Linked DNA regions of Idiomarina loihiensis L2TR. The protein of the gene in region 1 interacts with the protein of each later gene in a pairwise test. Links are inferred from orthologs where the notes say so. Each region holds a gene or a part of one and is shown on either strand. Other genes may lie near its edges. The genes, in order: gyrB and gyrA.

Region 1 (16,140 bases):
ATATTCTCAAAACCCAGAGCCTTGGCAACCTCAATATGTTCACCAAGGTAAGCCGCGCTTTTCTTATCGTAAGGGAGTAGTTTTTCAATGGCCTCTGGCGAGCTGATGTGTTCCACGTGGAACTCTTCTAACCAAGGAGCTCCCTCGAGGCTTGCTGTCGTGTGCCAAAAATCTGGAGAACTTAATAGAACTAAGGTTGGCCGGGTGTTCGGCTTTAAAATAACCCAGGCATTAGCCAACTGAGTTTCCGGACACCAAGCCTTAAAGTGAGGGTTCGCACGAAACGGATAGTTCATATCATCCAAAAACCAACGTTTTTGCTGGCCCGAATGAATGGCAACTAAATCTAAATTTTCTCGTTTAAAAAGTCGTTCAGCACGAGTCTGAAGCTGCTTTATATGGTCAGGAAACAACGGCCACAAATCTGCTGTCGCAGTCATATTGGATCGCCTTATTCAGTATCAACAATTGTCATATCAACAACTTGCTCAAACAAATTATCCTCGTTACCACCCAACATCCTATAAATTTGCTGATAACTCAATACTGCTTTTACATAATCTCTGGTTTCATGGTACGGAATGGTTTCGACCCACACATCGGCAGCAACAGGCTCGTCAGGTAACCACTCTTTAACTCGATAGTAGCCTGCATTATAGCTTGCCGTAGCTAATAACCAATTATTCTCAAAGCGGTGTTTCAATCGACTTAAATAGTCCGTGCCCAGACGCACATTGACGGCAGGGTCATTCAACCGCCGCCAGCTATTATTCTTAGTATCCAGTTGCTTTGCAGTACCAGGCAGAATCTGCATTAGTCCCCTTGCACCAGCACTTGAATACGCGTCGTGCCGAAAGTTACTTTCCCGGCGCGTAATGGCTAAAGCCCAGCTCTCATCTATTCCTGCGGCTTGTGACGCCCGCCCTAGTATATCCTTGTAGGCTAAGGGAAAACGAATGCCCACAGCGTCAAAGTGCCCTATTTGCGCTAAGGTCCATATCGCCTGATCGTGCCATCCCCATTCGCTCGCCAGATATGCCGCAACTTTCTGCTCTTCGCCATCAAGCTGTGTTAATAAATGGTTCCATTCGCGCCGGGCGTCGACCCAACGCTCCAATTGAATCAATTCGTATGCACGTTGCACGCTAGGATGATTACGAATTTGCTCAAGCTGAACAACACTGACTTCAAGTTTCTCTTGTTCAAGGCTCACCGGCTTCTGCAACCGCGCTGCCGCCAGAAAACCGTAGTAATGCCGTTCGTCGGCTAAATCTTCGTACAGTTCCTGTGCGGCCAAAGCGTTACCGGTTATCTCCTGTGAGCGAGCCAGCCAGTAACGCCATTGATTACCCTGCCGAATGGCAACCGGCAAACTTTGAATCGCGTCTCTCAGGCCCTCGTAATCTTTGTCCTTAAGGTAAATAGCCAAACGCCACTGTAAAACTCGTTCATTTAGCGCGTTTACCGGGACGCGATCATGCCAGACACGAGCTTCGGGATGAGAGTTTAAGCTTAACGCAACAGCAAATTCTTCGGCGATGCGGCCCTCTTGCTGTTCAGTAAAGGGCAATTGTGAACTCAGCTTTTTATAGCTTCGCAGAGCAATGTTTTCATCACGCCAAACCAGCTTGGTTAAAGCATAGGTAACTATTTGTGCCTCTTTTCCAGGATAGCGCCCCTTGTACCAAGAGTCGTCCTCTATAGCGGCGGGTGAATACCTCACCTTGTGATAAAACTCACCCAGATACTGCTGTAACTCAGGCAATAAACCAGTTAAATACGGGAGCAGAGTCGGGTTACCATGCTCAGCAGCCAACTCCAGTCGTTCCCAAACTTTGTCTTCGGTACGGCCACCCAATTCTTGCCATTCGTCCAAAATGGGGTCGCAAGCCGAAGGAAGCGAAAACCCATGCTTCCAGATAGCATCAACCTGACGCCTGAAAGGCCCGTCGTCCAGACCCTTTTCACGCTGCGACTCAATAAATTGACAACGGTGAGTTAAGGTTCCCGGATACCGGAAGTCCCGAATAAAACGAGAATACTCCTCCTGCCCTGCCAAATAAGTAAGCCAGGGCTGTCTTAATTGCCAGTCGAGGGGCGTCTTTTCATACTTATCGAGAAAAGCCAGAACGCGGTCTTCATTGGCCAGGTATCCAATTTGCTCAAGTCGAGCCAATTCCAAGTACGGTAGCAAAGGGTAATCTTTCAGCTTTTTAAGTAATAGCCGATACTCACCCAGGCGACCACGCTTAGCCGCATACTCTGCTTTTTTGAATAGCTCACGCTGCTGCTCCCGTTGCTTTGCATCAACAGGTTCAGACTGAACCGCACCAATGCTTAACAGGGACAACACGAAAAACAATGGCGCACTGTAACGTATGATAAACGACTGCTTTTTCATTAATTCAAACGCATGTTTAAATAACCGTTGAAAAATTGGCGTATTCGCGCCAAACTCTGTCTACCTTAACCCAAAGCTATAGCAGAATCAGTTTCTTTATAGCAACAAATTAATGGAAGTCGTGGGAGACCCAAGATGATCTATCAAGGTGAAAGCATTCGGGTCGATTTTATCGAACCAGGTTTCGCAGAATTACAATTTGATGCGAAAGGCTCGGTTAATAAATTCGACCAGGCTACATTAGAAGAATTCAGTGAAGCACTGACAAAATTACAGAACACTGACGATTTACGTGGCGTTATTGTTACCAGCAGCAAATCGACCTTTATTGTCGGCGCTGACATTACCGAGTTCCTGACGCTATTCTCTGATCAGGAAAAAACCCGCAGCTGGGTGGCAAAAGCCTCACGCGTGTTTGATCAATTAGAAGACCTGCCAGTTCCAACCGTTGGAGCCGTAACCGGATTCGCACTGGGCGGCGGTTGTGAAGCATTGTTAGCCTGTGACTACCGTGTTGCGGACACCACAGCAACTATCGGCCTGCCAGAAGTTAAACTGGGTCTTATCCCGGGCTTTGGCGGCACCATGCGTTTACCTCGCGTGATTGGTCCGGACAACGCGCTTGAGTGGATAACCACAGGTAAAAACAACAAAGCCCTTGATGCGCTGAAAGTTGGTGCTGTGGATGCGGTTGTTGAACCGGAAAACCTGACTAAAGCCGCACTCAACTTAGCTAAAGCCGCAGCAGCCGGTCAGCAGGACTGGAAAGCGAAGCGTCAGCCTAAGTTAGAGCCGCTGAAAGCTAACGACACCGAGCTGATGATGACGCTGGTTACCGCCAAAGGCATGATTGCAGCGAAGGCCGGTAAGCACTATCCGGCACCGCACAAAGCGTTAGAAGCCATTGAAAACGGTGCCCGCGAGCATCGTGAAGGCGCGCTAACAGCTGAAAACAACGCGTTTTTCGACCTCACCCAAACCGAGGCTTGTCAGGCTCAGGTTGGTATCTTCCTGGCGGATCAGGCAGTTAAAGGTAAGTCGAAAAAATACGCTAAAGCTGCAACCAAAGAAATTAAGACAGCAGGTGTTTTAGGTGCCGGCATTATGGGCGGCGGTATCGCTTACCAGTCAGCGCTTAAAGGCGTACCGGCTGTTATGAAAGACATTAAGCAAGACGCTTTAGACTTAGGCATGAAAGAAGCCGGCAAGATCCTGAAAAAAGGTGTTGAGCGCGGTAAGGTAAACAACGAGAAGATGATTAAAATCTTGTCTTCTATTACGCCTACGTTGCTGAATGACGCAGTCAAAGACGTCGATATTGTCGTAGAAGCCGTTGTCGAAAACCCGAAAGTTAAAGGCTCGGTGCTGGCTGAAATTGAAGGCGTAATTGGCGATGATGCCATTTTGACTTCAAATACCTCGACCATTTCTATTACTGAACTGGCTAAGAACCTGAAGCGCCCTGAGAAATTCTGCGGAATGCACTTTTTCAACCCGGTACACAAAATGCCATTGGTTGAAATTATCCGTGGCGAGAAAACCTCAGATGACACCGTTAATGCGGTAGTCGCCTATGCGCTTAAACTTGGCAAAACCCCTATCGTTGTTAACGACTGCCCTGGCTTCTTAGTTAACCGCGTATTGTTCCCTTACCTGGCAGGCTTTGCCGGTATGGTTGATGAAGGCGTCGATTTCGTCGGCATCGACAAGGTTATGGAGAAGCAGTTCGGTTGGCCAATGGGTCCTGCGTACTTAAGCGATGTTGTTGGTATAGACACAGCTGATCATTGTACCGTTGTTATGGAAGCAGGCTTCCCGACCCGCATGAAACGCGACGAGTCCAGCGCCATTGCTAAACTGGCAGCTGCTGAGCGTTACGGTCAGAAAAACGGCAAAGGCTTCTATGTTTACGGCACCGACAAAAAAGGTAAGCCAACCAAAGAAGCGGATCCTGCCACTTACGAGCTATTAGGCTGTGAGCAAGGCAAGAAACTGGATGCTGATGAAGTCATTGCACGCTGCATGATCCCTATGGTGAACGAAGTGGTTCGCTGTCTGGAAGAAGACATTGTTGGCTCTGCTGCCGAAGCAGACATGGCGCTGCTTTATGGCTTAGGCTTCCCTCCATTCCGCGGCGGCCCTTTCCGTTATCTGGAAACGCTTGGCATGGACAACTTTATTCAACTGGCAGACAAGTACGCGCACCTGGGTGAAATTTATCAGGTTACCGACGGCATGCGCGAAATGGCTAAAGCCGGTAAATCTTACTTTGACACAACCAGCGCGAAGTAAGGCTTGAGGAGGTTATTAAAATGAAAGACATCGTCATAGTAGATTGTATTCGTACGCCAATGGGGCGTTCAAAAAATGGTGTTTTCCGCCATACTCGTGCCGAAGACCTCTCAGCTGCGCTGATGAAGGGCTTACTTGAGCGTAACCCGGAAGTTGACCCGGAAGAACTGGAAGACATTTACTGGGGTTGTGTACAACAAACCTTAGAGCAAGGCTTCAACATTGCGCGTAACTCAGCGTTAATTGCCGGCATTCCACACAAAGTAGCCGGTGTTACCGTTAACCGTCTGTGCGGCTCATCAATGCAAGCATTGCACGACGCTACGCGCGCTATTATGAACGGCGACGGCGACATCTTTATGGCCGGTGGTGTTGAGCACATGGGTCACGTACCTATGACCCACGGAATCGACTTTCACCCGGGCATGAACAAGTCTGTTGCAAAAGCTTCGGGCAGCATGGGTATGACCGCTGAACTGTTATCTCGTAAGTTCGGTATTACCCGCGAACAACAAGACGAATTTGGTGCACGCTCTCACAGAAAAGCGCACGAGGCGACGGTTGAAGGCCGCTTTGCTAAAGAGATTTACGCAATGAATGGCCACAACGCCGACGGCGAACTGGTACGTGTTACTGAAGACGAAGTGATTCGCCCAGAAACCACTGCTGAAGGCTTGTCACAGCTTCGCCCAGTGTTTGACCCTGCTAACGGTACGGTAACCGCTGGTACCTCGTCAGCCTTGTCAGACGGCGCCGCAGCCATGTTGGTTATGTCTGCTGACAAAGCCAAAGAACTGGGTCTGACGCCACGCGTTAAAATCCGTTCAATGGCCGTTGCAGGCTGCGATCCATCCATTATGGGTTACGGACCGGTTCCGGCAACAGAAAAAGCGCTGAAGCGTGCTGGTGTGTCTATTGACGACATCGACGTTGTTGAACTGAACGAAGCCTTTGCCGCACAGTCACTGCCTGTACTTAAAGGTTTAAAACTGTTCGACAAGATGGAAGAGAAAGTGAACCTGAACGGCGGTGCTATCGCTTTAGGTCACCCATTAGGCTGTTCTGGCGCTCGTATCTCAACGACGCTAATCAACTTAATGGAAGAGAAAGACGCGAAACTTGGCTTAGCAACCATGTGCATTGGCCTTGGCCAGGGTATTGCTACTGTCTTCGAACGCGTTTAAAAGAAACAGAAAAATTAGGGCGGTTTAACACTTTAACTGCTCAGAGGAAGGGGGGAGCGAAGGCTCGCCCCTTTTTATTGTCAGGAAAGACTCAGAAACACGCCGTGAACCCATTCTTGGGGGCTTGACTGCAGCCATCCATGGCTGCAGACAGTTTCTGAGTCTTTCCCGCCAACAAACAGCGGCGCAATCCATCACTCCCCCTCACCTATTAAGCGCGAAAGTGTTAAACTACTCGGCAATTTCGCTTAACATCTTTGAAAGAAGTCATGACCCAGATTAACTGCGACAAAGAACTCGATACCTTAGGCCTTAAATGCCCAGAGCCCGTAATGTTAGTTCGTGCGGCTATTCGTAAAATGGATGTTGGTCAGGTGTTACTGATTATTGCGGATGATCCCGCAACAACCCGGGATATTCCGGGCTTTTGCGAGTTTATGGAGCATGAATTGGTTGGTTCTGAAACCGAAGAAATCCCCTACCGCTACTGGGTTAGGAAATCTCATTAATAGCCTGATGCTTAGATGTCAGGCTTTGTCTTTATTCAAGTACATTTCCCAAAACTCGGCCTGACCTACGTCACCTAATTCATAAGGTGCAAAGCCGAAGTTCTCATAGGCTTTTTTCGCCCGGTCATTGTTCTCAAGCACTTCCAGTGTCAGCTTCACGCAACCGCGGAACTCTGCAAGTGTTTTCACTTCTTCAAGAAGTTTACGCGCAACGCCCTGTCCCCGGTACTCTGGAATGACGGCTATGTCATGAATATTCATTAACGGTTTTGCTGCGAAGGTTGAAAAGCCTTCTACACAGTTTGCAACGCCAATCGGAGTGTCACCATCGTAGGCCAGCAAAGAAAAGACATGGTCTCGTTTTGCCATTTCGTCTATCAGGCTTTCTTTAACGTCATCTGATATGCCCTCACCACCACCCATTGGGTCTTTGGCATAAGCATCTAACATAGCAATAACGGCATTACGGTGTTTGGGGTTGCTATAGTCCGCAAGAGTAATTTCTATCATTCTTCCTTCGCTCATTTTACAACGTAAACTGTTTCATTTGGTCAGCAACAGGCTGATAGCAATGACAGCTAGTAACATGGTCGTTCACCATACCAACTGCTTCCATAAAAGCATAGCAAATGGTCGGTCCGACAAACTTAAAGCCTTCCTTTTTTAACGCTTTTGCCATGCTTTGGGAAGCTTCTGTTTCTGTTGGGATCTCACTTTGCGTCGAGTACGCATTAATAATCGGTGAGCCACCTACAAACTCCCACAGCCACCGCTCAAACTTAACGCCCTTTTCTTCTAACCTTATATACGCTTCAGCGTTAGTAAAAATGGCATCAATTTTGGCCTTGCTACGGATAATATCACGGTTGCTGTACAACAATTCACGATCAGCGTCACTCATAGCCACAATAGCTTGTGGGTCAAAGCCTAAAAAGGCTTTCTCGTAACCACTCTGTTTGCGCAGAATAGTTAACCAACTGAGTCCCGCCTGCTGCCCGTCCAGACACAATTTAGCAAAAAGTTCTATCGGGTCGCTTACCGGACGCCCCCAAACATTGTCATGATAAGCGCGGTAGTCGTCAGCAGATTCACACCAGGAACACCGTTCTGGCTGATTATTTGTCATGCCTTCCCCTATAACCAAGGCGATTCAGAGGGTATAATCTACGCATATTTTTCGACCTTCGGTCAACCACAAATAACAAAGCAGAGAATGCGTATGTCGACGTACGATGTGAAAACCTTTCAGGGGCTTATTCTTGCTCTTCAGGATTACTGGGCTCAGCAAGGCTGTGCCGTGGTTCAACCACTGGATATGGAGGTTGGTGCGGGTACCTTTCATCCAATGACCTTTCTGCGCTCATTAGGTCCGGAGCCAGCCAGTTTTGCCTATGTGCAACCCTGCCGCCGCCCGACCGATGGCCGGTATGGTGAGAACCCGAACCGCCTGCAGCACTATTATCAGTTTCAGGTCATTATGAAACCATCGCCTAAGGACATTCAGGAGCTTTATCTGGGGTCTTTAGAAATGCTGGGATTTGACACACTGACTCATGACATACGCTTTGTAGAAGACAACTGGGAATCGCCTACTCTGGGTGCCTGGGGTCTGGGCTGGGAAGTCTGGCTTAACGGTATGGAGGTCACTCAGTTTACTTATTTCCAGCAGGTAGGCGGTATCGAATGTCGTCCCGTGGCCGGAGAAATCACCTACGGCCTTGAGCGTTTAGCTATGTACATTCAGGGCGTGGACAGCATCTACGACCTGGTCTGGACCGACGGCCCGCGCGGTAAAATCTTGTATCGGGATGTTTTCCATCAGAACGAAGTTGAGCAATCGACGTACAACTTTGAATATGCCGATGTTGACGTGTTGTTCCGCCGCTTCGACGACTGCGAAAAAGAATGTGAGCTGTTAATAGAGAAGTCTCTGGCTTTACCCGCGTACGAGCAGGTTATGCGGGCATCTCACGCATTTAACCTGCTCGATGCCAGACACGCGATATCTGTAACCGAAAGACAGCGCTACATACTTCGCGTCAGAACCATGGCAAAAGCCGTTGCCGAAGTCTATTACCAGACGCGTGAAGCTCTTGGCTTCCCTTTAGCCGACGATAAAAACAAACCAGCAGCGAACTAAGGAGAGCAGAGCGTGCAAAAAGAAAACTTATTAATTGAGTTAGGTACTGAAGAGCTTCCTCCAAAAGCCTTAAAGTCGCTGCGTGACAGCTTAAAGTCGGGTATTGAGTCAGGCTTAAAAAACGCAGAACTCAGTTTTGATAGCATCGAGGCGTATGCAACCCCTCGCCGACTAGCCGTTCTGGTGAAACAAGTTGAAACCGAACAGCAGGACAAAGAAGTCGAGAAGCGCGGGCCAGCAATTAATGTGGCCTTTGACGATACCGGCAAGCCAACTAAAGCTGCCGAAGGCTGGGCTCGCTCCAACGGCATTACTGTAGAGCAGGCTGACCGGCTTAAAACAGACAAAGGCGAATGGTTACTGCATAAGGCGACAGTAAAAGGTCAGGCGCTATCTGTCTTAGTTCAGGGTATCTTGGAAGCAGCAATTAAAGCTCTGCCTATTCCGAAACCGATGCGTTGGGGTGACAGCACCGCGCAATTTATTCGCCCTGTGCACACGCTAACCGTCATGCTGGGCAGCGAACTGATTGACGCTGAAATCCTGGAAACTAAGAGTGCCCGTTTTATTCAAGGTCACCGCTTCCATTCGCCCCAAGGTTTTGAGCTCGATCATGTCGACAACTACTTATTTAAGCTACGTGAAGCGAAAGTGATCGCTAACTTCGAAGAGCGTATTGAAACCATTCAGTCGGAAGTATCACGTCTTGCCTCAGAACTCGGCGGCCAGGTTATTCAGGATGACGAGTTAGTTGAGGAAGTTGCAGCCCTGGTGGAATGGCCGGTAGCTTTAACAGCCAGTTTCGATCAAGGTTTCCTCGCGGTACCAAAAGAGCCGCTTATCGTTACCATGAAAGACGACCAACGTTACTTTCCGGTAGAAGATGGCAAAGGTAACTTACTGCCACAGTTTATTTTCATTACCAATATTGAAAGCCGTGACCCTCAGCAGATCATTAAAGGTAACGAAAAAGTCGTTCGCCCTCGCCTGGCGGATGCACAGTTTTTCTTTGAGTCTGACAAAAAGGTGACTCTGGAATCACGAGTTGCTGCGCTGGACTCTGTTCTGTTCCAAAAACAACTGGGCAGTATTGGCGACAAAGCTCGTCGTATATCGGTGTTAGCAGGGAAAATAGCAAACCAGTTAACTGCCGACGTAAAAGCATCAGAACGAGCAGGTTTGCTGTGCAAGGCTGACCTGGTTTCCGATATGGTTTCTGAGTTCCCTGAAACCCAGGGCGTTATGGGTAAACACTATGCCTTGAACGATGGCGAAAGCCCGGTTGTTGCTGAAGCAATAGAACAACACTACTGGCCTCGTTTTTCCGGTGACGAACTGCCTTTAACTAAAGAGGCTTGTGCCGTCGCTTTAGCGGACAAACTCGACACACTGGTCGGTATATTCGGTATTGGTCAGGTACCTAAAGGTGACCGTGACCCATTCGCTCTGCGCCGCGCCGCTCTTGGTTTGCTGCGTACTCTGGTAGAACGTAAGCTTTCATTAGACTTACATGAACTGTTAGCGGCATCCGTCGAAGGCTTTGGTGACAAGCTATCGAATAACACTGTCGCTACTGATGTTTTCGATTTTCTACTCGGTCGTTTTCGTCCCTGGTATCAGGATCAAGGCATTACCGTCGATGTTATTCAGTCGGTACTTGCCCGTTCCCCCTCTAAGCCAACGGACTTCGACCAAAGAGTAAAGGCTGTTCAGTCATTTAAGTCTATGGATTCTGCAGCCAGCCTTGCCGCAGCCAATAAGCGCGTAGGTAATATTCTGGCAAAATCAGACGAGGAGATATCCGGTAACGTGGATGAAGCTCTTCTACAGGAAGAGTCTGAAACAACACTTTATCGTTTGGTTAAACAAACGGAAGGCGCTGTTAAGCCACTGATTGCCGCTGGTAAATACAGTGACGCTCTCACGCATTTATCAGAGCTTAAAGAGCCTGTGGATGCGTTTTTTGAGCATGTCATGGTCAATGCCGACGACGATAAAGTCCGAATTAACCGCCTCAACTTGCTGTTCCGCTTGCGTCAGCTGTTCTTAGAAATAGCGGATATTTCTTTGCTTCAGTAACTAACGCTTTGATTTTTAATAAATAAAAAGCCGGCTTCATTTTCATGAGCCGGCTTTTTTGTTGCCTGTCGCTTGCTAATGTCGCTGTTAAGCCTAGACGTCCAAATTGGCAACCTTAAGAGCATTGGATTCAATAAAGGCTCTACGCGGTTCAACTTCGTCACCCATTAACGTGGTGAACAGCTGATCAGCGCCAATCGCGTCTTCAATCGTTACCTGAAGCATACGACGAGTATCAGGATCCATCGTAGTTTCCCACAGCTGGTCAGGGTTCATTTCACCCAGGCCTTTATAACGCTGAACGTATAAACCACGCTTAGATTCACCAATAAGCCATTCCACAGCTTCAACAAAGTGTGTAACTGGCTGCTTCTTCTCACCGCGAAGCACATAGCCATCCGGCTCAACCAAAGAGTCAATCTCTTCGCCAAGCGTCACTATTTGTTCGTAGTCTTTAGACATTAAGAATTCATAGTTCAGCGGGTAATCCGTGTCGACACCGTGTTGACGAATCGTCGTCGACGGTAACCACATCTTGCGTTCAGTATCTTCATGCAAAGAAACGGTATAAGTTGCCGAGTTAATTTCACGAGCGGTTAAGTCATCGTTCAATGTTTTAACCCACTTCTCCATGTAATCTTTATCTTTCAAACGCTCATCCGTTAAACGAGGAGCATAGAACAGACGCTGTAAGAAACGCTCAGGCATACGACGACTTAAACGCTTAATATTTTCCTGAGCCATCTGATAGCCGTTAACTAAATTTTCGAGCTTCTCACCAGAAATACCTGGCGCAGTTTCATTAACGTGCAGCGATGCATTATCCAAAGCCAGGCTGGTTAGATAGCGGATCAATGCCGGGTCGTCTTTAATGTAAACTTCCTGCTTGCCCTTCTTCACTTTGTACAACGGAGGCTGAGCAATATAGATATATCCGCGCTCAATAATTTCAGGCATTTGACGATAGAAGAACGTTAACAGCAGAGTACGAATGTGCGATCCGTCAACGTCCGCATCCGTCATAATAATAATACGGTGATAACGTGTTTTATCCGGGTTGTACTCATCACGGCCAATACCACAACCCATAGCAGTAATTAATGTACCAACCTCGACGGAAGACAACATTTTGTCAAAACGCGCTTTTTCTACGTTAAGAATTTTACCCTTAAGGGGCAGAATAGCCTGGTTTTTACGGTTACGACCCTGTTTAGCGGAACCGCCTGCAGAGTCACCCTCCACAATATAGAGTTCAGACAGTGCCGGATCTTTTTCCTGACAATCTGCCAATTTACCGGGTAAACCCGCGATATCTAAAGCCCCTTTACGACGGGTCATTTCTCGTGCTTTACGAGCAGCTTCACGGGCTCTTGCGGCATCAATAATTTTATTGATGATAAGTTTCGCCTCGCCCGGGTTTTCTAATAGATAGTCCGCTAACTGCTCGTTCATTGCCTGTTCAACAGCAGACTTCACTTCAGAAGAAACCAGTTTATCTTTTGTTTGAGACGAAAACTTAGGATCAGGGACTTTAACAGAAATAATGGCGGTTAGACCTTCTCGCGCATCATCACCTGTTGCAGAGGTTTTAGACTTTTTATTATACCCCTCTTTTTCCATGTGGGAGTTCAATGTGCGCGTCAACGCAGCACGGAAGCCGGCTAAGTGTGTACCACCATCACGTTGAGGAATATTATTGGTGAAACAATAAATATTCTCCTGGAAAGAGTCATTCCATTGCATGCTCACTTCAACACCAATACCGTCTTCTCTTTGTGTTGTGAAGTAAAAAGCTTTCTCGTGAATTGGTGTTTTATTCTTATTCAAGTAATTAACAAAGGCGGCAATACCACCCTCATATTTAAATAAATCTTCGCGGTCGTCACGCTCATCGCGCAACCGTATACCAACACCAGAGTTCAGGAACGAGAGTTCCCTAAGACGTTTTGCCAAGATATCGTAGTGAAATTCAGTATCAGTAAAAGTCTCGTGGCTAGGCCAGAACCGCAGTTCTGTACCTGTAGTATCGGTATCACCAACAGGTTTTACATCGCTGTCAGGCTCTCCCATATGATAAGTCTGCTCGTAAACCTGGCCTTGTCGGCGAATGGTCAATTGCAGCTTTTCAGATAGAGCGTTTACAACAGAGATACCAACTCCATGCAAACCACCGGATACTTTATAAGAGTTGTCGTCGAATTTACCGCCGGCGTGCAATACGGTCATAATAACCTGTGCAGCTGAAACACCTTCTTCTTCATGTATATCAACTGGAATTCCGCGACCATCATCCTTCACGCTAACTGAACCGTCAGAGTGAATGGTAACCATAATTTCTGAACAGTGACCCGCTAAGGCCTCGTCAATAGAGTTATCGACAACTTCAAAAACCATGTGGTGCAAACCAGTTCCATCATCCGTGTCACCAATGTACATACCCGGGCGTTTGCGAACCGCATCCAACCCTTTCAGAACTTTGATACTCGATGAACCGTAATTATTTTCTTCCATAGTATTATCTCGATATCATTCGTTTATTACCCCATGTTCCACGTGGAACATTCGGGGTGATTTTTGAAATTTATCCGACAACTGCTTTCCAGTAATTGCGGTGATAAACACTTGTGCGTCTAGATTTTCTAACTCACGACAGAGTAACGCCTGATTTTTTGAATCAAGCTCTGACGTTAAATCATCGACTAAATAAATGCAGGGTTGCCTTTTTATTTTTTGGTAATGCTTCCCTTGCGCTAACTTTAAAGCGGTAATCGCGGTCTTTAATTGCCCGCGAGACAGGCGATGTTTTACTTCCACCCCATCCGCTATCACTTTTATATCTGCCTTATGTGCCCCAACTGAGGTAAAGCCGTATTTCTTATCTTTCTCTGTATGGCTTTCTAAGGCGTCAAATAAGCTTTGGCTAGTATCCCAGCCCGATTTTAATCGAACCTCCATTGTAACATCGGAGAGAAAAGATTTCGCTAGTTCTTGTATATAATCATTCAGTTCTTCTAGGTATTTTTCGCGACTTTTACTAATGCGCTCACCATAATAAGCTAACTGCTCTTTCCAATACCTATCTTCTCTTACAGGAAGCGAGCGTTGCTTGAGTAAGCTGTTTCTTTGCTTCAGGAGTTGAGTATATGCAACCCAGTCAGAATAAAAGGAGTGTTCCACGTGGAACACTCCCCAATCTATAAACTGTCTTCTCTGTCCTGGACCTTCCAGCAGAATATCGACGGACTCTGGCGTTAAGAGTTGTACCGGTACCAAGCGGGCGACATCTGACATGCGTTGAACGTTGGCGCCATTCAACCTAAGCGACTGTTCACCATCGGTACTACGTCTTACACCTATAGCGTAATCTTGGGAACGGCAAAATACGGTGAAACCAGAGTTCCCTTCTTTAATCAACTGACGAAACCCTCCCGGCCGAAAAGAACGTCCAAAACCGAGTAAATAGATAGCTTCAAGCAAACTGGTTTTTCCGGAGCCATTATCGCCGGTTATGATATTAATTTTGGGGCTGGGAGATAGAGCCACCTCTGAAAAATTTCGGAAGTGGCTTAAATTCAACGTCTCAATGAACATTTATGAGGCAGGTTACAAACGCATCGGCATAATAACGTAACAGCAAGACTCGTCGTGCTGAGGTTCAATTAATGCACTACTGTTTGAATCAGACAGTGTAAAAGAAACCTGTTCGTCATCAATGTTATTCAAGACATCGAGCAAATAGCTAACGTTGAAACCAATTTCCAGATCATCACCTTGATAATCCACTTCTATGACTTCTTCCGCTTGTTCCTGCTCGGGGTTCGTTGCCGTAATGCAAAGTTCACCACTACTCAAGTTTAAACGCACACCGCGAAACTTTTCATTAGAAAGAATTGATGCTCGCCCAAAGGACTGCCGCAACGCATCGCGATGGGCAACAATAACTTTGTCTCCACCGCTCGGTAAGACACGACGGTAATCAGGGAAACGACCATCTACCAGCTTACTCGTAAAAACAAGCTCTGGCGTTTCGACACGAATATGGTTATTTCCTATCGACACTGACACTTCCTGATCGTCGTCACCTAACAAGCGAAGTAATTCGACAACACCTTTGCGCGGAACAATCACCTGGCGTTGAGCCAAACCTGGCTGGTCAATAGCACAAGTGCTCATGGCTAAACGGTGGCCATCGGTCGCTACGGAACGCAACATACCGTTATCGGTTTCGAACAACATGCCGTTTAGATAATAGCGCACGTCCTGATTCGCCATGGAGAAATGCGTTTTCAACATTAAATCTTTTAATACTGCCTGCTCTGTTACCAGATGGATGTCACTTTTCCAGTCGTCGATATTTGGAAAGTCATCTGAAGACAGGGTACTCAATTTAAATTTACTGCGACCAGACTTAACCGTGGCACTGTCTTCCTGAGAGGTAAACTCGATGGTAGAGCCCTCAGGTAAGCTGCGCACAATATCCAGCAACTTCTTGGCCGGTACAGTAACAGCCGCATCCATATCCGCTGACTCGAGCGGTACAGCCGAAACCAGTTCAACCTCAAGGTCTGTTCCGGTTAATTTAAGCTGACCATTATCGACCTGAAGCAACAAATTCGACAAAATTGGTAAGGTATGCCGCCGTTCAACAGCGCCACTTACAACCTGCAGCGGCTTTAAAAAAGCATCGCGGTTAATTGAAAATTTCATGACTGAGTCCCCTGTTTATAACGACATACTTTTATGACGACAATGTACGAATTAGATTTCGATAATCTTCTTTAATGTCGTGCTGCGCATCTTTTAATTCTTGTATCTTCCGACAAGCATGCAAAACCGTTGTGTGATCCCGACCGCCGAACGCGTCGCCTATTTCCGGTAAGCTATGATTAGTCAGTTCCTTAGCTAAGGCCATTGCTAACTGCCGCGGACGCGCTACAGAGCGGCTACGGCGTTTTGATAAAATATCGGCTAACTTAATATTATAGTATTCCGCCACCGTCTTCTGAATATTATCAATAGTAACCAATTTTTCCTGAGCGGCAATTAGGTCACGCAAAGCTTCGCGGACAAAATCTATAGTTATAGGCCGTCCTGTGAGTTGCACATTAGCCACAACCCGGTTCAATGCACCTTCCAGCTCCCGAACGTTTGAACGCAAACGTTTAGCTATGAAAAAAGCAACTTCGTGTGGCATATGTAAGCCACGTTCGTCAGCTTTACGCATTAAAATAGCCACCCGGGTTTCTAATTCCGGGGGTTCAATGGCAATGGTAAGGCCCCAGCCAAAACGAGATTTCAGTCGATCTTCAACTCCGTCTATTTCTTTCGGATAAAGATCGCTGGTCATAATGATTTGCTGATTACCTTCCAACAACGCATTAAAGGTATGGAAAAACTCTTCCTGCGAGCCTTTTTTATTCGCAAAGAAGTGAATGTCATCAATCAATAACGCATCTACCGAACGATAGTAACGCTTAAACTCATTGGTTGAACTGTTACGAATAGAGTTCACCATGTCCTGCACAAAGCGTTCGG
Region 2 (4,712 bases), 1.5 Mb from region 1 along the record:
GGTTTTCAATAAACCCTAGTCGAACGGGGTTTATTTTATGTAAGGGTTTGAATTCTCCATCAGGGTCCCACCAGCGCGAGGCGAGGGCTGAAAATTTTGCGATCTCTTCCGGATCGACGTTTTTTTGTTCACTTTTAGAGCGACTGGTGGTCATAGATTATGCGTCTTTAAGAGATGGATAACGCGGCTAGTCTACCTCAGGCAAAGAATAAGAAAAAGAGGGTGCGAGACGCGTTTGGGATGGGTACAATGATTGGATCAAAATAACAATGAATATGCGGATCTATATTTTTAGGGAATAAACTATGAGCGATCTAGCCAGAGAAGTGTCACCGGTAAATATCGAAGACGAACTAAAAAGCTCGTACCTCGATTATGCCATGAGCGTCATTGTTGGGCGTGCTTTACCAGATGTTCGTGATGGCCTGAAGCCAGTACACAGACGTGTCTTGTTCGCAATGAGTGAATTGCGCAACGACTTTAATAAACCTTATAAAAAGTCAGCTCGTGTCGTTGGTGACGTCATTGGTAAATATCACCCACATGGTGATAGTGCTGTTTACGACACTATTGTACGTATGGCACAGAATTTCTCCTTGCGTTATATGCTGGTCGATGGCCAGGGTAACTTTGGTTCGGTTGACGGCGACTCTGCCGCCGCGATGCGTTATACCGAAATTCGCATGGCGAAAATTGCGCATCAGTTACTTGCCGATTTAGATAAAGAAACGGTTGATTTTGTAGACAACTATGATGGTACCGAGCGTATTCCTGACGTTCTGCCTACCCGTGTACCTAACCTGTTAGTTAATGGTTCTTCTGGTATTGCCGTTGGTATGGCAACGAACATCCCTCCTCATAATCTGACCGAAGTTGTCGATGGTGCACTCGCCATGATTGATAACCCGGACATTGATGTTGAAGGGCTAATGGAATACATCCCGGGGCCGGACTTCCCGACAGCGGCAACAATTTCTGGCCGTAGCGGTATTGTCGAAGCTTATAAAACCGGTCGTGGTCGTATTCATTTGCGCGCTCAGGCGGAAATTGAAGTTGACGAGAAAACGGGTAAAGAAACCATCATTGTTACGGAAATTCCGTATCAGGTGAATAAAGCTCGCTTAATTGAAAAAATTGCTGAGTTGGTTAAAGAAAAACGCGTTGAAGGTATAAGTGCCTTGCGCGATGAGTCTGATAAAGACGGTATGCGTATCGTTATTGAGATCCGTCGTGGCGATGTTGGCGAAGTTGTTCTTAACCATTTGTATGCTAATACCCAGTTACAGGTTGTGTTTGGTATCAACATGGTTGCCCTGGATAAAGGCCAGCCGCGTTTGTTTAACCTGCGCGATATGCTGGATTGTTTTGTCCGTCATCGTCGTGAAGTGGTTACGCGCCGATCAGTCTACGAGTTACGTAAAGCGCGTGAACGTGCTCATATTTTGGAAGGTCTGGCGATATCGCTGGCTAATATTGACGAAATTATTGAGCTTATCCGTCGTTCACCAACGCCTGCTGAAGCTAAAGCTGGTCTAATTGCCCGCGCATGGCAGCTCGGTGATGTTGCTGCAATGCTGGAAACTGCTGGCGTTGATGCTGCACGTCCTGATCATCTGCCAGAAGAATACGGCATTCGCGATGGCAACTATCACCTGACCGAAGAACAAGCTCAGGCTATTCTTGATTTACGCCTGCACAAATTGACCGGTTTAGAACACGAAAAAATTCTGGATGAATATAAAGGTCTGCTAGAACAGATTGCTGAACTGCTGCATATTCTGAACAGTTCAGAGCGCCTGATGGAAGTGATTCGTGAAGAACTGGTAGAAATACGTAACAACTTCGGCGATGAGCGTAAAACGGATATTACTGCTGCTGCACATGACATCAGCATGGAAGATTTAATCAACGAAGAAGACGTGGTTCTGACTCTTTCTCACGAAGGCTATGTGAAGTATCAGCCATTGACCGAATACGAAGCACAACGTCGTGGTGGAAAAGGTAAAGCCGCTACTAAGATGAAAGACGAAGACTTTATAGAAAGACTGTGGGTAGCTAACACGCATGACACCATTTTGTGCTTCTCAACCCGTGGCCGTATTTACTGGATGAAAGTTTACCAGTTGCCGCTGGCTAGCCGTGCGTCTCGTGGTAAACCAATAGTGAACTTGTTGCCGCTTGAAGCTGATGAGCGTATTACCGCTATTTTGCCAACACGGGACTATCCGGAAGATAAGTTCGTTGTTATGGCAACACGCAAAGGAACCATCAAGAAAACGCCATTACCAGAGTACTCACGTCCTCGTAACGGCGGCATCATTGCACTGAACCTGGTTGATGACGACGAACTGATTGGTGTTGATATCACTGACGGTAACGGCGAAATTATGCTGTTCTCTGACGCCGGTAAAGTGGTGCGCTTCGCTGAAGAGCAAGTGCGCTCAATGGGTCGTACCGCAACAGGTGTTCGTGGTATTCGCTTAGAAGAAGGGCAACGTGTTGTATCACTGATTGTTCCTCGCGAATACGAAGAGGAAGAAGCGAATGTATTAACCGTGACTGAAAACGGTTACGGCAAACGTACGCCGCTAAGTGAATACCCAGCTAAGAGCCGCGCTACCAAAGGTGTGGTCTCTATTAAGGTCAGTGAGCGTAATGGTTCAGTTGTAGGCGCCATGGAAGTTATTGATGGCAATGAAATCATGCTTATCAGTAATAAAGGCACTCTGGTAAGAACTCGCGTCAACGAGGTTTCTACTGTTGGTCGTAACACTCAGGGCGTGCGCTTAATTCGCACCGCTGATGATGAAAAAGTGGTTGGCTTACAGCGTATTGACGAAATTGATGAAGATGAAGTGTTAATTGACGGCGAGGTTGTTGCTGAAGAAGGTGAAACCGCAGCTGAAGACAATACTGAAAATCAAGAAGGTTCCGACGAGTCATGAGTCAGTTGTTTAACTTTTCTGCTGGACCGGCAATGTTGCCGGTCGACGTTTTGAAACAAGCTCAGGAAGAGTTACTGAACTGGAATGGGCAGGGCGTATCGGTGATGGAAATTTCTCACCGCGACCCTGTTTATGTCCACATGGCACGTGAAGCCGAGCAAGACCTGCGCGACCTGTTAAACGTACCTGATGACTATGAAGTACTCTTTTTGCAAGGCGGTGGCCGCGGCCAGTTTTCTGCGGTTCCGCAAAATATAGCGTCACCGGATGCCACTGTAGATTATCTGGATACAGGAATTTGGTCTGGTTTTGCTATCAGGGAAGCCGAAAAGTTTGTTTCTAAAGTGAATGTTGCCGGGCAAGTTCAGGAAGGCGCTAAAGGCAAAGAAATTCAGTCTCCAGAAAACTGGAAGTTGTCTGAGAATGCCGCCTATTTTCATTATTGTCCTAATGAAACCGTCGATGGTATTGCGCTGCATGAGATTCCTGACGTAAAAGCGCCAATTGTTGCTGATATGTCATCGAATATTCTTTCTGAACCACTGGATGTCTCAAAGTTTGGCGTCATATACGCTGGAGCTCAAAAGAATATTGGCCCTTCCGGTTTTGCCATTGCGATTGTTAAAAAGTCTCTATTAGGTCATCCGCAGAAGCAGGTGTCATCTATTATGGATTACCAGCTTCAGGCTAAAGACGGGTCTATGTACAACACGCCCAACACTTTTGCCTGGTACCTGGCCGGGTTGGTATTCAAGTGGCTAAAAGCTCAGGGCGGATTAACCGCTATGGGCGAACGCAACCGGCATAAAGCACAGCTTTTATATGATTTTGTCGATAAGTCCGATTTTTACAGAAATGATATTAATCCGGCTTACCGTTCAATTATGAACATTCCTTTCCAATTGGCCTACGACAAGCTTGATGCAGAATTTTTGCAAGGCGCTAAAAACCAAGGTTTATTGGGACTAAAAGGGCATCGCTTTGTTGGTGGCATGAGAGCCAGTATTTATAACGCAATGCCGGTGGAAGGCGTAGAAGCATTGCTAAATTATATGGCTGATTTCGAGCGCAAGCTTGGCTAAATAAATAGAATAAAAAAGGTAGTGAATCGCTATGGCAGAATTTAATGCATTAGAACTGGTTAATCCCGGAGTAAAGCAATTACGTCCGTATCAGGCAGGTAAGCCTACGTCTGAATTACAGCGTGAGTTAGGTCTGCAGCACGTGGTTAAGCTGGCTTCAAATGAGAACCCTCTGGGTTTGAGTGAAAAAGTAAAAACCGCGCTGGAAGCTGAGTTAACGGATTTAGTGCGTTACCCCGATGCTAACGGTTACTACCTTAAAAGTCGTCTGGCAGAACTCAACGAGGTTGGTACGCAACAAATTACTCTGGGTAACGGCTCTAACGATGTTTTAGAGATTTTAGCTCGTACCTTTGTGTCAGATAAAGACGAAGTTATTTTCTCTCAGCATGCGTTTGTGGTGTATCCGCTGGTTACTCAGGCTATTGGCGCAAAACCCGTTGCCGTTCCTGCGGTAGATTATGGCCATGATCTTGATGGTATGGCTAAAGCCGTTACCGATAAAACCAAGATGATTTTTATTGCTAACCCCAATAATCCAACGGGCACATTTTTATCAACCTCAGCACTGAAAAGCTTTCTGGACAAAATACCGCAGCATATTATTGTGGTTCTGGATGAAGCCTATTACGAGTATGTGCCGGAAGACCAGCGTGCGCCATCGGTAGAGTGGATAAAAGAATAT

Evidence for each region.
Region 2: the proteins of gyrB (region 1) and gyrA interact in binary tests that used the Escherichia coli proteins (3 or more experiments, as listed by UniProt). The link is inferred for Idiomarina loihiensis L2TR from one-to-one orthologs.

The regions. Positions count from the first base shown.
Region 1 is NC_006512.1:930-17,069, reverse strand. Bases 10,408-13,441 are described here. They hold gyrB (DNA topoisomerase (ATP-hydrolyzing) subunit B), read right to left. Parts: upstream 13,117-13,441; coding sequence 10,699-13,116; downstream 10,408-10,698. Other genes in these bases: recF (DNA replication/repair protein RecF), read right to left, coding at 13,132-13,441; glyS (glycine--tRNA ligase subunit beta), read left to right, coding at 10,408-10,605. Also shown: pepQ (Xaa-Pro dipeptidase), read right to left, coding at 1-440; IL_RS00075 (transglycosylase SLT domain-containing protein), read right to left, coding at 452-2,401; fatty acid oxidation complex subunit alpha FadB, read left to right, coding at 2,537-4,693; acetyl-CoA C-acyltransferase FadA, read left to right, coding at 4,714-5,877; sulfurtransferase TusA, read left to right, coding at 6,147-6,386; IL_RS00055 (GNAT family N-acetyltransferase), read right to left, coding at 6,405-6,896; IL_RS00050 (DNA-3-methyladenine glycosylase I), read right to left, coding at 6,913-7,512; glyQ (glycine--tRNA ligase subunit alpha), read left to right, coding at 7,606-8,526; more of glyS, read left to right, coding at 8,539-10,407; more of recF, read right to left, coding at 13,442-14,196; dnaN (DNA polymerase III subunit beta), read right to left, coding at 14,209-15,312; chromosomal replication initiator protein DnaA, read right to left, coding at 15,344-16,140. UniProt on the Escherichia coli protein: DNA gyrase negatively supercoils closed circular double-stranded DNA in an ATP-dependent manner to maintain chromosomes in an underwound state.
Region 2 is NC_006512.1:1,458,118-1,462,829, reverse strand. What follows is about bases 1-3,145. They hold gyrA (DNA gyrase subunit A), read left to right. Parts: upstream 1-305; coding sequence 306-2,945; downstream 2,946-3,145. Other genes in these bases: serC (3-phosphoserine/phosphohydroxythreonine transaminase), read left to right, coding at 2,942-3,145; ubiG (bifunctional 2-polyprenyl-6-hydroxyphenol methylase/3-demethylubiquinol 3-O-methyltransferase UbiG), read right to left, coding at 1-154. Also shown: more of serC, read left to right, coding at 3,146-4,027; hisC (histidinol-phosphate transaminase), read left to right, coding at 4,059-4,712. UniProt on the Escherichia coli protein: A type II topoisomerase that negatively supercoils closed circular double-stranded (ds) DNA in an ATP-dependent manner to maintain chromosomes in an underwound state.